One region of the Steroidobacter sp. genome, then DNA from elsewhere that is predicted to be linked to it. Evidence: riboswitches for the same ligand, from Rfam matches in the RefSeq annotation. Region 1 holds a riboswitch; the other holds the start of a gene.
What was found. Region 1 has a riboswitch for glycine ahead of gcvT (glycine cleavage system aminomethyltransferase GcvT). Riboswitches for the same ligand answer to the same signal wherever they lie in the genome.
Positions count from the first base shown of each region.

Region 2: it holds a riboswitch for glycine, as region 1 does, so the genes downstream of both, VGD45_RS21870 (TonB-dependent receptor plug domain-containing protein) here and gcvT (glycine cleavage system aminomethyltransferase GcvT) in region 1, are expected to answer to the same signal.

Region 1 is NZ_DASWTF010000027.1:119,593-127,663, reverse strand. Features, by position in the region: gene VGD45_RS12720 (trypsin-like peptidase domain-containing protein) at 1-733, opposite strand, end outside; gene VGD45_RS12715 (diacylglycerol kinase) at 822-1,196, opposite strand; gene gcvPB (aminomethyl-transferring glycine dehydrogenase subunit GcvPB) at 1,193-2,653, opposite strand; gene gcvPA (aminomethyl-transferring glycine dehydrogenase subunit GcvPA) at 2,659-4,026, opposite strand; gene gcvH (glycine cleavage system protein GcvH) at 4,035-4,427, opposite strand; gene gcvT (glycine cleavage system aminomethyltransferase GcvT) at 4,505-5,587, opposite strand; glycine riboswitch at 5,653-5,771, opposite strand; glycine riboswitch at 5,804-5,891, opposite strand; gene ispG (flavodoxin-dependent (E)-4-hydroxy-3-methylbut-2-enyl-diphosphate synthase) at 5,960-7,198, shown strand; gene VGD45_RS12685 (4a-hydroxytetrahydrobiopterin dehydratase) at 7,195-7,536, shown strand; gene VGD45_RS12680 (hypothetical protein) at 7,550-7,969, shown strand.
Region 2 is NZ_DASWTF010000036.1:505,253-513,323, reverse strand. Features, by position in the region: gene VGD45_RS21880 (Ig-like domain-containing protein) at 1-193, shown strand, start outside; gene VGD45_RS21875 (hypothetical protein) at 294-1,937, shown strand; glycine riboswitch at 2,281-2,379, shown strand; gene VGD45_RS21870 (TonB-dependent receptor plug domain-containing protein) at 2,547-5,426, shown strand; gene VGD45_RS21865 (amidohydrolase) at 5,457-7,061, shown strand; gene VGD45_RS21860 (zinc-dependent metalloprotease) at 7,091-8,071, shown strand, end outside.

The DNA.
Region 1 (8,071 bases):
TCACGCGATCCAGCGGCAAATAGAAGCTCGATGCAGCGGCCGAGCTGCCGCCGGCATTGAGCGCCAGCACGCGACCGTCGATATCGATCACCGGCGAACCGGACGAACCGCCCGACGTGCTCGACGCCGCCTGGTAATAGAACGTGTTGAAGTCGTTGTACTTGCCGAGGCCGTAGTTCGGCGCTTCACGATCCAGCCGCGCCAGCGTGCCGGCGAGGATGGAGAGTTGCTCGCCAGCGTCGTTGCCGATCACCCGGATTTCTCTTCCGACCTGGGCGCCTTGCGGATGCAGCTTCAGCTCGGTGGGCTTGATGAAACGCAGCTTGGAGGGGTCGTAACGATAGAAACCGAAATCGTGCACCGGGTCGCGATACACCGGATACAACGTGACTTCCTCGCGATTCAGAAACACCGCGGTAGCCGTGACCGGGCCCGGCGTCACGACGTGACGATTGGTGAGAATCAGGCCGCGCTGGGCGTCGACGACGAAGCCCGTCGCCTGACTGGACATGTTCCATTCGGTATCGAAGGCGCGCGCCAGATCGACCTGAATGGTGACGACGCCGCTGGCGACGCGCTCCAGCGTGCGAGTCCAGCGCGAGTCCTCCACATCGGCCACCGGCAGCGCCGTCTGGGGCACGGCGCCCGCGGGGGGTGAACCGGGAGGCTCCTGGGAATACGAAGGCAGGCAGGCGAGCAGCAGCAGTCCGGCAACGGCGAAAGTTCTATGCATGAGTGAACCGCGTTCGAGCAAGCTGTAAGGAGCCGCGAACCGGGTTAACCCATGCCAGACGCCCGCCGTTGTCGGCAGGCTGGGCCGTTCAGCCCAGCAGCAGGAACCCCCAGATCACGACCAGGACGCCGAAGGATAGCAGTACGGCGGTCGAGCCGACGTCCTTGGCCAGCCCGGACAGCTCGTGGCGCTCCAGCCCGATGCGGTCCACCACGGTTTCGATGCCCGTGTTCAGCAGCTCCACGATCAGCACCAGCAGCACCGAGCTGATCAATAAGGCCTTTTCCACCGGCGTTTTACCGAGGTAGGCGCCGAGCGGCAGCATCACCACCGCCAGCGCCACCTCCTGCCTGAACGCCGCTTCGCTGCGGAACGCGCCCTGGAACCCTTTCCATGAATTGACAAAAGCCAGCATCAACCGGCGCAGGCCGGCCAGCTTCGGGCGGTCCGTGATTGCATTCATTCAGTGCTTCTCATGCCGTAGGTCAGGTCGAGTTGCTTGGCGGCGCGCACGTCGTCCAGACGGCGGACCGGCAATGTATAGGGAGCGCCCTTGACCTTGGCGGCGTCCTGCTCGGCCTCGGCCTGAATAGCAATCAGTGCATCGACGAAGGCATCCAGTTCCTCCTTGGCCTCGGTCTCCGTGGGCTCGATCAGCAGGCACTCCGGCACCAGCAACGGGAAGTAAGTGGTCGGTGCGTGGAAGCCGTAGTCGAGCAGGCGCTTGGCGAAGTCCATCGCGTTCACGCCCAGCTCCTTGGCCTGCCGCTTCATGGTGATGATGAACTCATGGCTGGCTCGGCGTTCCGGATAAGCGGCCTCGAACCCTGCCTTCTTCAAACGGGCCAGCAGATAGTTGGCGTTGAGCGCCGAGAACTCCGCGACCCGATGCATGCCTTCGCGACCCAGCATGCGCATATAAACATACGCACGCAGCAGCACGCCTGCATTGCCCATGAAGGCCGACAGGCGGCCGATGGTCTGCGGCAGGTCGTTCTCGTCGAGCCAACGATATTTGTCGCCGTCCTTGCCCACCGTGGGAATGGGCAGGAAAGGCAGCAGTCGCTGGCCCACGCCGACCGCACCCGAGCCCGGCCCGCCGCCGCCGTGCGGGGTCGAGAAGGTCTTGTGCAGGTTCATGTGGATGACGTCGAAGCCCATGTCGCCCGGACGCACCTTGCCGAGAATGGCGTTGAGGTTGGCTCCGTCGTAATACAGCAGGCCGCCCGCCTCGTGCACCAGCTTCGCGACTTCTTGAATGCGTCGCTCGAACACGCCCAGCGTCGAGGGATTGGTGAGCATGATGCCGGCCGTCTTCGGGCCGAGCGCGCCCTTCAGCGCCTCGATGTCGATGTCGCCATTCGCCAGCGACGGAATCTCCACCACCGTGCAGCCACACATGGTGGCAGTCGCGGGGTTGGTGCCGTGGGCGGCATCGGGGACGATGATCTCGGTACGCTGCAAATCGTTACGCGCGCGGTGATACGCACGAATCATCGCGACACCCGCAAATTCACCCTGCGCACCGGCCATCGGAGTGAGCGACACGCCTTTCATGCCGGTGACTTCCTTCAACATCTCCTGCAATTCATACAGACAGGAAAGGAAGCCCTGGCTCACCGCGCTCGGCGCCAGAGGATGACGACCGAGGAACTCGGGCAGCATCGCGAACGCATTACACGCGCGCGGGTTGTACTTCATCGTGCACGACCCGAGCGGATAGAAATGCGTGTCGATCGAGAAGTTCAACTGCGACAGACGAGTGAAGTGCCGCACGGCCTGCAGCTCGGAAACTTCCGGCAGCGCCGCCCGTTTGCGACGACGGAATTTCTCCGGCACTTCGGCGGTCGCGCCTTGCGGATACTGGCCAGCGGCGCTACGCCCGGTGCGCGAATGTTTGAAGATCAACGGTTCAGTGATGTTGCTCACGGCTTGCGCTCCAAGACGTCGGCCAAAGCTGAGGCATAGGTGTCCAGATCCGCGTCGGTGCGCATCTCCGTGGCGCACACGAGCAGCGCATTGCCCAGCTCGGGATAGAGTTTCGACAAATCCAATCCACCGACGATGTTGCGTTTGGCCAGGGCGTCGAGCACGTCGCTCACCCGGGCCGGCAGCTGTAGCACAGCTTCATGAAAACGGTAACCGTCGAACACGACTTTCACGCCGGGAATGCGCGCCAGCTTGTCGACCAGCTTGGCGGCCTGCTGTTGCGAAGTCGCCGCGACCGCCTCCAGACCCGCCGCTCCCAGCAACGACATATGAATCGTCGCCGCCGTCACCAGCAGACCCTGGTTGGTGCAGATGTTGGACGTCGCTTTGCTACGACGAATGTGCTGCTCGCGGGCCTGCAATGTCAGCGTGAAGCCCTGCTTGCCGTCGAGATCGACCGTGCGGCCGATGATCCGGCCCGGCATCTGGCGCACGTGTTCCATGCGCGTGGTCATGAAACCGAAGTACGGACCGCCCGAGGACAGCGGCACGCCCAACGGCTGACCGTCACCGACGACGATGTCGACACCTTTAGTGCCCCACTCGCCCGGCGGCTTGAACAACGCCAGCGACAGCGGATTCACCACGGCGATCACCAGCGCGTTATTGGCATGCGCCCACTCGGTGATCGCATCGACGTCTTCCATCTGGCCGAAGAAATTCGGCTGCTGGATCACGACGGCGGTGATGTCCTCGCCCTTGAGGGCTTCGAGCTTCGAGAACTGCAGCGTGCCCTTGCCCGACTCATACGGCAACACCGTGAAGCTGAGGTTCTGACCCTCGACGACCGCGCGGGACACGGACAGATAAGTCGGATTCAACGACGACGGCACGACGATGCGAGCCGACTTCGACTTGCGATGCGCGCGCACCGCCATCAAACAGGCTTCCGCCAGCGCGGACGCGCCGTCGTAGAGCGACGCATTCGAGACTTCCATGCCCGTCAGGCTGCTCATCATGGTCTGATATTCGTACAGCAGCTGCAGCGTGCCCTGGCTCGCCTCCGCCTGATACGGCGTGTACGCGCTGTAGAACTCGCCGCGCGTCACGATGGCCCAGACAGCTGCGGGAATGTGATGTTCGTAGGCGCCAGCGCCCAGAAAGTTCAGCGGGCGACCGTCCTGTTGCGCGCGCGCCTGCATGAGGCGGCCTACTTCCATCTCGCTCAGTGCGTCGGGTATGCCCGCGAGCGATTTGATACGCAGCGCCGCCGGGATTTCGTCGAAGAGAGCATCGATGCTCGGCGCGCCGATGGCGGCCAGCATTTCGCTGATCTCTGTTTCGGTGTGAGGAATGAACGGCATGGCGGCACTCAGTGGGCGTCGGCGACGACTTTCTCGTAAGCCTTGGCGTCGAGCAGCTGCTGCAGCTCGCCGGTGTTGCTGGGCTTGATCTTGAACAACCAGCCCTGGCCGTACGGATCGCTGTTGACCAGCTCGGGCGAGCCGCTCAGCGCGTCGTTGGCGGCGACCACTTCGCCCGAGACCGGGCTGTACACGTCAGAGGCGGCCTTGACCGACTCGACCACCGCGGCGGCGCCGCCCTTGGTCAGCGACTTGCCCACTTCCGGGACTTCGACGAACACCAGATCGCCGAGCGCGCCCTGCGCGTGGTCGGAGATGCCGATGGTGACCGTTCCGTCACTTTCCACACGTGCCCACTCGTGGGAATCCAGATATTTCAGATCGGCAGGAATGTTCGACATGGGTGTGTCCTCGATAACAATGCGGAAAATGAAATCAGAAAACTTTGAATACTCGAAATCAGGGGCGCACGTCGCGATCAGGAAACCAGCGGCTTGCCGTTGCGCACGAACGGATATTTCACGACGCGGGCCGCGAGCAATTTGCCGCGAATATCGACCTCGACGCGATCGCCGGTCGCCGCGGGCACGCGCGCGAAAGCGATGGACTTTTCCATCGTGGGCGAGAATGTGCCGCTGGTGATCTCGCCGTCGCCAGCAGAAGTGACGACTCGCTGATGACCGCGCAGCACTCCGCGATCGTCGAGAATCAGACCGACCAGCTTGCGCGGCACGCCCGGGGCGCGTTGCGCTTCGAGCGCAGCGCGCCCCACGAAATCGCGTTCTGGCGGATCGAATGCGACTGTCCAGGTGAGACCGGATTCGAGCGGCGACAGGTTCTCGTCCATGTCGTTGCCATACAGATTCATGCCGGCTTCGAGTCGCAACGTGTCGCGCGCACCGAGTCCGCACTGCGCGACACCAGCGGCCTTCAGGTCGCTCCAGAACTTCGGCGCATCAGCCACCGGCAACATGATTTCCCAGCCGTCTTCGCCCGTGTAACCCGTGCGAGCGATGAAGTACGGCCCGAACTCCCGGCCGACAAAAGTTTTCAGCTGTAAAGCTTCGTCCGCATATTTGCCGATCAGCGTCGCGGCCTTGGTGCGCGCGTTCGGCCCTTGCACGGCGATCATGGCCAGATCGGTGCGCGGCTTCACGTCGACCTGGAACTGATCGGAAAAGCGCTTCAGCCACGCGATGTCTTTGTCGCGTGTGCCTGCGTTCACGACCACGCGGAACCAGGATTCGTTGATGAAATAAACAATGAGATCGTCCACCACGCCGCCACGCTCGTTGAGCATGCAGCTGTACAGAGCCTTGCCCGGCTCTTTCAGCTTGGCGACATCGTTGGCGAGCAGATATCGCAGGTAGTCACGAACGCGCGCTCCCGTGACATCGGCGATGAGCATGTGGGAAACGTCGAACATTCCGGCGTCGCGGCGCACGGCGTGATGCTCTTCGATCTGCGAGCCGTAATTGACCGGCATGTCCCAGCCGCCGAAATCGACCAGGCGTGCGCCCGCGGCGACATGGGTGTCGTATAGAGGAGTCTTGAGGCCCATCGAATGCTCCGGAGTCAGCCGTTGTGGATCGGGTCAAAAGCAAAGCGCGGAACGCCCGTGCGTTCGACGCCCCCTCTGTCCTGCGACCTGAGAGATCCGGCGCCAGCTTGCAGCTGGAGCCTCTCCCCTTCGGTGAACCGCCGACCTGCTCGAGGTTTGGCAGCTACTCTCCAGAGCCCGCCGAGTGGTGGGGCGGAGGCGGCTCCGCCCGATCCACAGTGCACGCCGTTCATTTGCCTGAGCGTTTCCGGGCGGTTGCGCCTTCGGCGGCGGGGTGGTTCCCGCTCTCTCCGGCCGTGCCTTGCGATGGGTGCGCGTATGGTAGCCGAACCCGATGGCCATTGCTCATGGACAGGGGCGCAACGGGTTACAATGCACGCCTCTATGCGCCCCATCCGACGTCACTCCATTCCCGTCCGCATCGGCTCCGTCACTGTCGGCGGGCCCGCCCCGGTCGTCGTGCAATCGATGACCAATACCGACACTGCCGACATCGAGTCCACCGTTGCCCAAGTCAAAGCTCTGGCGCGCGCAGGCTCCGAGTTGGTGCGCGTTACTGTTAACACCGACGAAGCCGCCGCGGCCGTTCCCCATATCCGCGATCGGCTCGCGCAGATGGGCGTTCACGTGCCCATCGTCGGCGACTTCCACTTCAACGGACATAAGCTGCTCAAGGCGCACCCTGCCTGCGCCGAGGCCTTGGCGAAATACCGTATTAACCCCGGTAACGTCGGTCGCGGCAGCAAGCGCGATCCGCAGTTCGCGGAAATGATCGAAGTCGCCATTCGCAACGACAAGCCGGTCCGCATCGGCGTGAACTGGGGCAGCCTGGACCAGGATCTGCTGACCCGTCTCATGGATGAGAACTCGAAGTCGGCCGAACCGATGGATGCGCGGGAGGTGACTCGCGAAGCGCTGGTTGTTTCGGCCCTCGAGTCGGCCAAGCGCGCCGAGGAGTTGGGCCTGGGCTCCAATCGGATCGTGATTTCGTGCAAGGTCAGCGGCGTGCAGGACCTGATCTCTGTTTATCGAAATTTGGCTAAACGCTGCGACTACGCGCTGCACCTCGGCTTGACCGAGGCCGGCATGGGCTCCAAAGGCATCGTCGCTTCCACCGCCGGCATGGCCGTGCTGCTCCAGGAAGGCATCGGCGACACCATCCGGGTATCGCTCACGCCCGAGCCCAACGGCGATCGCACCCAGGAAGTCATCGTCGCGCAGGAAATCCTGCAGACCATGGGCCTGCGCTCGTTCATGCCCATGGTGGTCGCCTGCCCCGGCTGCGGCCGCACCACGTCCACGTATTTCCAGGAACTGGCGCAGAAGATCCAATCTCACATCCGCCATCAGATGCCGGAGTGGCGCAAGCAGTACGTCGGCGTCGAGGACATGACGGTCGCGGTCATGGGCTGCGTCGTCAACGGCCCCGGCGAGAGCAAGCACGCCAACATCGGCATCAGCCTGCCGGGCACCGGCGAGCGGCCGGTCGCGCCGGTGTATGTCGATGGCGAAAAAGGCCCCACGTTGAAGGGCGAACACATCGCCGAAGAGTTCCAGTCGCTGGTCGAGGACTACATCGCCAAGACCTATGCGCGGAGGGCTTCCGCATGAGTACTCCACTTACCGAACAACGCTGCAAACCCTGCGAGGGCGGCGTCGCACCCTTGTCGCTGAACGAAGCGCAGTCGCTGATGAAGCAGCTGAGCGATAGTTGGAAGCTTGCAGACGACGGCCGCAGCATTCGCGGCGAATGGAAGTTTCGTAACTTCTATCACGCGATGAGCTTCGTGAACGCGGTTGCACACATCGCCAACACCGAAGATCACCACCCGGATCTCGAGGTCGGCTATGGCTATTGCCGCATGACCTACAATACTCATGCGATCGGCGGCCTGTCGCAGAACGATTTCATCTGCGCCGCCAAAGTGGACGCCCTTCCTCGCAGCTAGAAGGAGATCTGTCATGCGCCGAGCTACGTCACTTCGTATCTGGGCCGCGTGTTTCCTGCTCGGCCTGCTCCACTCCCTACCCGCCTCGGCCGTCACCGTCACCGCGCTCGCCTACGACGCGACGGAAGACCAACTCGTGATGACCATCGCCTACCGCGGCACGCACGAGAACCACGATTTCACGGTGCAATGGACCGAATGCAAGCGCCTCGACGACGCCCGCTCCCAAATCCTCGGCCTGCTCGTCGACAGCGCCCCCAACGACCTCGCCCGACAGAATTTCACAAAACAGGTGAAGGTGGACCTGACGAGCTTCACCTGCCGGCCGTCCAAGGTGACGATCAGAACCTCCGCGGGCTTCTTCGCCTCCGTCGATGTTCCTCCGCCCCCGAAGAAACAATCCCCCCTCTCGGAAGCTCGCAACGCTCCGTGATTCGGAAAAGAGGTTTGGCACGGGAAGAAAAACCGAGCCGCGTCAGCTGAAATGCTGCGGGCTCAATTTAACACTCGACGTTGCCGCGGAAACGTGCGGCAC
Region 2 (8,071 bases), on a different contig from region 1:
CCGCATTCCTGCCGGCACCGTGCCGTTCGATTTCGGCGATCACGTGAACAAGTTCTCGCTGTGGGAGGTTCGTGGCTTCTCGCATCCGGACTATCCGACGCTGCCGCAGAACTTCGATCTGTATCGTCGCGACAATCAGGTGCCGGGCGGAAACTATCACCCCGCATTCGATGCCTGGCTGGTGCCTCGCTGACCGCATGCGCAGGCTCCTGCAGGTAGTGCTTTGTAGCCTGGCGGTAGCTTCTTGCGGTGGAAGTGATTCGCCTGCGCGCTCGAATGTCGAGCCGCAGGCGGTGACTTTTCCGCTGGAGGTGCTGGGCTCGGCGGGCACGGAAGTCACGCTTCCGGTCAAGATCGACGGCGCGATGCTAAGCGGCGCCGAGCCCGCGGCTGTGACATTGACGTTGCACAACATCGTGCAGGCGGACAGCGCGCAGCTCGTTATCAACGGCGGCGCACCCGTCGACCTCAGTGATGCCAACGGGCCGTTCTCTCATCGAGACGGACGCGTCACAACGGCGACCTTGCCCATCGATCGCGCACTGCTGGTCGTCGGCGACAATCGCTTCGTGTTTCGTTACACGCGGCAGGTGACCGACGCCGGCTCTGCCATCTCGGGATTTCGCGTGCTCAATGTCGCGCTCCGAGTCGGAGATAGAACGCAGCGAGTGGATGCGCCACTCGAAGCGCCGGCGCTATGGAAGCCGATTCGAGATGACGCGCAGTCGCTCGAGCGCGGTCGCTTCTTCTTCAGTGACATCAGTCGCGACGAGGGGCCGGCGTGTGCTCGATGTCATGCCGATTCGGGCGCGGATCTGCAGTATTACGCGTTCTCGAACCACAGCATCGTCGATCGCGCAATGTTTCATCGGTTCACGCGCGAGGAGGCGGAGGATATCGCGAGTTATATCCGCTCACTCGACGTGGTGCGCGCCGGTCGGCCGTATCGAGCGCCGTTCCAGCCCGGCGCGGACAACGTGGGCGCCGCAGGAGCTGGCATCAATTCCGTGCTCGCGGACGACGCCGCGTTCGCGCAGGCGGGCGGGCAGGCCGTTCGGAGTTTCACTCCTTGGGAGTCTGCGGGCGCGGTCGACACGTTTGTGCTTCCAACATCGGTGCAGGCGCCCACCTGGCTGCGGTGGTTGCCGCGAACGTTCGATCCAAGCTGGTTCACGATGGCCGACGGAGTTTTGGCGAAGGCCGAGCAGGCGCTGGCAAACGATCCATCGATCGAGAATGCGCGCACCTTCATGGCGGCGGCGATGCGCGTGGGCACGGAAATTCTCGTGACCACTGGCGATCATCATGGGCGCATCGACGTGTTGCGATTCGCGGCCGTCAAGCTTTGGGATTGGTCACGTCGCATCGGCTTCGATCGTGCGGATCACGGAATGCCGGATGGCGGCCCTGCATATCCTTATGAGGTGGGCTTCGCGTTCTTCGAAGCGGCCGGAGTGGGCAACGCCGTTCCGGACGCGATGGGACAGACGATGTCGTGGTGGTGGGCGCAGCTGGCCGCCAATCCGGGCCGTGGAATGAGCAGCGGACGGCGTCCTCTGAACTACCAGGACGTGTTGTTGGCCGGCTCGGCCGTGGGGCTCGGGCCGGAGCAACTGCGTTTTCTATATTTATACGGAAGTTGGGAAGAGTCGCGAGGCGATCTGGCCGCGGTTTGGGGAACGGAGCAGGGCCCGGTTCGCCTGCTGGCCGTGCCGCTGTCCACGTTGTCGTTACCGGATCGCGTCGAAGTGGTGTTGCGATTCCTGCGCCGTGAAGCCGAGTTCCTCAATGGCGGTGGGCAACTGACGCAAGGACATCATCGCGTCCTGGCGCAGACCTGGAATCGCGTCTGTGAGCAGTTCACGGTGGATCAGCGCGCGGCGGTACGGGCGGCGGCGCCAACGGAAGTCTATACGGACTTTGCTGGGTGCCCCTGATCACAGCCGATAGGTGCCCCAGGGGAAGGATGTTTAGGCTCGCGCGAGTTTAGCTGAAAGTCCTATCGCTCTGCACAATCGCGAAGCACATTCCCGCGCGTGTCGCTCTTGCATGCAGCAGCGCCGCTGCCCCGTTTGCGAGCAGCGCTCATGAGCGCGGGCGGTCGCCTCCACCGATAACGATCTGAATTTCTCGTCTCAAACTGCGTGGAGCAAGCCGTCCCCGAGGCGCGCTTCACGGCAGTGCATCCGAATACAAACACGCTGGCACACAAGATGCTTGTATACAGATATACGCTGTCCGCCAAGGAGCCTCGAGCCAGAACAAACAACGTTCCAACAGACCGGATCGGCAGGAGAGCGAGCGATGACGGCGACGTCCACGCTCCGCCGAAGGAGCAATCTCCCATGAACTCTCAGGCCCAAGTACTGCAGATCCGTGATGCCGTCTGAAGAGCGAGACGCAACAAGCATGCGTCTCCACCGTCGGGGCAAGCACGGCGTGAAGTCGTGCGGAAACTCTCAGGTACCAGGACAGCGGGAGCGGCGCGAAACAACCCTATAAATATAAGGGCCGCGCTGCATTGTCCGTGCTGAGGGAGTTGCATCATGTCGAATGTCACGTCTCGTCTGTCGCTGCGTGCGGCTATCTCCAATCGTCTGGGCGCCACACTGGCGTGCGCCTCGCTGATTGCACTCAATGTCGAAGCTCAGGAAACGTCGGTCGCGGAGGGGCCGATCGATTCAGTCACCGTGACTGGCAGTCGCATCGCGCGCGACGGCTACGATGCGCCCACTCCTGTGAGCGTGCTCGGCGCTGAGGAGATTCAGACGTCTGGCACGGCCAATGTCGCCGACTTCGTGAATACGCTGCCCTCCGTGTTGGGCAGTTCGACGGCATCCAACTCGTCCGGTGCGTTGAGCAATGGACAGGCAGGCATCGCTGCGCTCAATTTACGGTCGCTGGGCACGAATCGCACGCTGGTACTCCTCGATGGCCAGCGTTCGGTGGCTTCGGCTTCGACCGGCGCGGTCGATATCAACACGTTTCCGCAGGCGCTGATCGAGAGAGTCGAGATCGTCACCGGCGGCGCCTCGGCGGCCTACGGATCGGACGCGGTCGGCGGCGTCGTCAACTTCATCCTGGACCGTGACTTCACGGGCGTGAAGACCGACTACGAATACGGCGTCACGACATACGACGACAATCCGAATCACACCTTTACGCTCGCTGCAGGCATGCCGTTCGCCGGCGGTCGGGGACACGTGCTGTTTAGTAGCGAGTACTTCACTCAAGACGGCGTCCACACCATCGACCGTGACTGGAACGAGAGCGGCTTTTTCCAGATCAACAATCCGAATTACACGCCCACCAACGGAGAGCCGTTTCGCCTGGTGGGCGGGGGCATCGGTCCCAGTCAGCACACGCCGGGCGGGCTGATCGTCAGCGGTCCCTTGCGAGGCACTTACTTTGGTACGATCGATCAGACGACGGGGCGCGCCACCGTGGGCCGCCTGGCGTATGGCACCACGAGCGCGAGTAATCCATGGATGATCGGCGGCGACTGGGAGTACACGAGCCAGGGACATGCGGGCAGCAACTCGCTCGCGCCCGACGAGGAACGCCGCACGATCTTCGGTCGGGCGAGTTTTGAGCTGACGCCCGCCGTGGAAGTATTCGCGCAGGTGTCGCACAACGAGTACCAGGGCCTCAGCTATTACCAACAGACGCCCAACGTCGGCAACATCACGATCCGCGCCGACAATGCGTACCTGCCGGCGTCGGTGGTACAGCAGATCGCGCAGTACAACGCCGCGAACGACCCGGATATCACCTCATTTGTCATGGGCTCGACCAACGCCGGCATTCCCGCGGCGGGCAGCAACAACGAGCGCGAGGTGAATCGATATCTCCTCGGCGCGGACGGCGACTTTGCGCTGATCGGTCGGGACTGGCATTGGGATACCTACTTCCAACGCGGCGTCTCGAAGCTGGATGAGAGGCTCATCAACACTTGGAACAACGCGCGCATGGCGCTCGCGCAGGATGCTGTCGTTCACCCGACGACGGGCGAGATCGTGTGCCGCTCATCGATCGCCGATCCAAGCAACGGTTGTGTGCCGATCAACCGCATCGGCATTGGCGGTGTGACCCAGGCAGCCCTCGACTACGTCATTCCGAGCAATCCATACCGTGAGCAGGAGTTGACGCAGGATGTGGCGGCCTTCAACTTTGCGACCAACGATGTCTTCAGCACCTGGGCCGGACCGGTTTCGCTGGCCTTCGGCGGCGAGTGGCGCAAGGAGAAGATCGAGGGCTTCGTCGAGAAGCAGTATGAAACGGGCTGGCTCTACGGCAACTATCTGGTCACCAAGGGCGACTATCACGTCACCGAGGGCTATATCGAAACCGTGGCGCCGTTGTGGGAGGGCCTGGATTTCAACGGAGCGCTGCGCTTCACCGATTACAGCATCTCCGGCAATGTCGAGACGTGGAAGGCGGGCCTGACGTATCAGCCCATCCCGGACCTGAAGTTCCGCGTCACCAGCTCGAAGGACATCCGCGCGCCGAATCTCAACGAGCTGTTCGCCGCGGGCACGGCACGCACCAATACGGTCAATGTGCCGCCGAGCAATCAAGCGGTGCAGTTCGTGCAGAAGCAGACCGGCAGCCTGTTACTCCAGCCGGAAGAGGCCGAGTCGCTCGGCATCGGCGTGGTGGTCACGCCGTCGTTCGCGCCCGGCCTCGCATTCTCCGTCGACTACTTCGACATCGAGATCGAGGACGCGATCGGCACGGTCACGGCGCAGAACACAGTGGACCTGTGTTTCGAGCAGGGCGTGCAGTCCTTCTGCGACAATATTTCCTATGTCTCCGTGGGCGACGTGCAGCAGATCTCGGAGATCCTGCTGGTGCCGTTCAACTTCGCCAGTCAGCGGACCAAGGGCCTGGACATCGAGGCCAGCTACCGGCTGCAGCTCGGGCACGGCGACCTGTCGCTGCGCGGATTGGCGACTCATTATATCGATAACATCACCGACAACGGCATCGACTTTCCCGTCGACTATGCCGGCGTGAACCAGGGCGGCAATGCGACGCCGAGCTGGAGCTATCGCCTGAGCGCGACGTACGCACTGGACGTGCTGTCGTTCAGTGTGATCGGACGCGGCGTCAGCAGCGGCGTCTATAACAACTCGTTCATCGAATGCACCAGCAACTGCCCGACCTCGACCGTCGAGCACCGTACGATCAACGACAACGACATCGATGGCGCGTTCTATCTGGACATGTCGGCGACGTACTCGTTCACGATGGGCCCGGCCGACGCCGAAGCGTTCCTCAGCATTCGCAACCTGTTCAACACCGATCCGGAGCTGGTCGGCAACGGACCGGACGGGAACAACACGCCGGCCTATCCGCAGACCAATCGCATTCTGTACGACACGATGGGCCGGGTGTTCCGGCTCGGCGTGCGGATGTCGTTCTAAATAATCCAACGGAGATCGAATGTGACGAAAATGAGCATTGGCATCCTCACAGCTTTGTTCGCCCCCGCAGTGTTCGCCCCAGCGGTGTTTGGCCAGCCGAGCCCGGAGTTGAAGCAAGCCACGCTGGCCGGCGTCGACAAGCGCGCCAAGCTGGTTCAGGAGATGGTGGACTCCATTTACAGCTTCGCGGAGCCCGGCTTCCAGGAGTTCAAGACATCCGAATACATCACCGGCATTCTCGAAAAGAACGGCTTCAAAGTGCAGCGGGGCGTGGCGGGCATTCCGACCGCCTGGACCGCGACTTGGGGCGATGCGGGCCCGCTGATCGCTCTGGGCAGCGACATCGATGCATTGCTCGGGTTGTCGCAGATCCCAGGCTCACCGACGATCAAGCCGCAACTGGCGGGCGCGCCCGGTCACGGCGAAGGTCACAACTCCGGCATGCCGGCCGTGGTCGCCGCGGCGCTGTCGGTGAAGGAGGTGATGCAGAAGAATAAGATTCAGGGTCGCTTGATGCTCTGGCCGGGCGTGGCCGAAGAGCTGCTGGCTACCAAGGCGTTCTATGTGCGCGCCGGACTTTTCAAAGATGTCGACGCGTCCATCTTCACGCACGTGAGCAAGGATCTGAGCACAGCATGGGGGCCGGCCGGCAACAACGGCATGGTGTCCGTCGAATACACATTCAGCGGCAAGACCGCGCATTCGGCAGGCTCGCCATGGTCTGGCCGCAGCGCGCTCGACGGCGTCGAGCTCATGAACATCGCATGGAACATGCGGCGTGAGCATCTGCCGCTCTCGCAACGTTCCCACTACGTGATCACCAACGGCGGCGGTCAGCCGAACGTCGTTCCTGGAGTGGGCACTGTTTGGTATTACTTCCGTGACCAGAATTTCGCTTCGATCCGCGAGCTCTACGAGTTGGGCAACACCATCTCGGAGGCAGCCGCGCAGGCAACGAGTACGACCGTCACACGGCGTGTGCTGGGGTATGCGGCGCCGAACTTCGGTAACAAACCGCTGGCCGAGGCGGCGTACGAGAACATCAAAGCCATCGGCATGCCGCAATGGAGCGAGGATGACCAGGCTTTCGCCAAGGCGGTGCAGGAAGCGAACGGCTTCAAAGTGGAAAAGCTCGCCACCGAAGTTGCTCCGCTCGGCACGCCGGAAAGCCGCGACAATCCCATGCGCGGCGGCTCGGACGACATCGGCGACATCATGTGGACGGTGCCCACGATCACGATCCGTTTCCCATCGAACATTCCCAACACGATCGGTCACAACGTCACCGCGGCCATGGCGATGGCGACTCCGATTGCACACAAGGGTGCGGTAACGGGCGCGAAGGCGGTGGCGCTGACCGTCCTCGACATCATGACGACGCCCGCGCTGCTCGCCAGCGCCAAGGACTACTTCAACAACGAGCAACTCAAGGACATGAAGTACGACCCGGTGCTGACCCCGGAGGACCAGCCCGCCATTCATCTCAACAAGGAGCTGATGGAGCGCATTCGCCCGCAGATGACCAAGTACTACTACGATCCGAAGAAATACCGCTCGTACCTCGAACAGCTCGGCGTTCCTTATCCGGGTCTACCAGCTTCGGGTGCGCCCGCGGCAGCTGGCACGGCTCCTTGAGAGGACGCATTGTGAGAACAGGGGTAACGATGAGGTTGGCTTTCCTGATTTTGTTCGCAACCGTCTGGCCCGTCGTTGCCCCTGCCCAGGGGGCCGCTGCATCCATTGCAGCGGCCACCAAGGGCATGGCGCGTCACGAGGGCTTCATGCCATTTTTTTGGGATGCGACGCGCGGTCGGGTGCTGCTGGAGATTCCGGCGTTCGATCGCGATGTCCTGTATTACGTCTCCGCGGCCAGCGGCGGCGGTTCGGTCGAACTGCCGCTGGATCGCGGCATCCTGCGCAGCGTGGTGATTCAGTTCCAGCGCTCCGGGCCGCGAGTGCTGGTGATCGAGCAGAATCTCGGCTATCGAGCCATGCAGGGAAATGCAGGCCGCGCCGAGAACGTGCGGGATTCGTTTCCCTCATCGGTGCTCGCGTCGTTGCCCGTCGCGGCGGAAGAAGGTGGTCGTGTGGTGGTCGATGCGAGCTCGCTGTTCATGCGTGACGCGGCGGGGTTGGAGGTGACGCTGAAGAACCTCAATCAAGGCGCGTTCAAGTTCGACGCGGCGCGCAGCGATTACTATCCGTCGCGACTGCGGGCGTTCCCGCAGAACACGGAGATCGAGACGATAGTCACATTCGCTCTCGACAATCCGGCGACCACGGTGCGCGCCGTCACGCCGGACAGTCGCACGTTCACACTGCGCATCCGACACTCGTTCCTGAAAGCGCCTGAAGGCTACCAACCGCGCGTCGCCGATCCACGCATCGGCGTGAGCAGCATGACTTTCCGCGACTACGCGCGTCCGTTCGAAGAGAGCACCGAAGTGTCGTGGGTGACGCGCTGGCGTCTGGAGAAGCAGGATCCGAGCGCCGCTGTGAGCGAGCCGAAGCAGCCCATCGTGTTTTATCTCGATCACGCGATCCCGGAGCCGGTTCGTAGCGCCATGCGCGATGGCATCCTCTGGTGGAACAAGGCTTTCGAGGCTGCGGGTTTCAGGAATGCGATCCAGGTGAAGGATCCGACG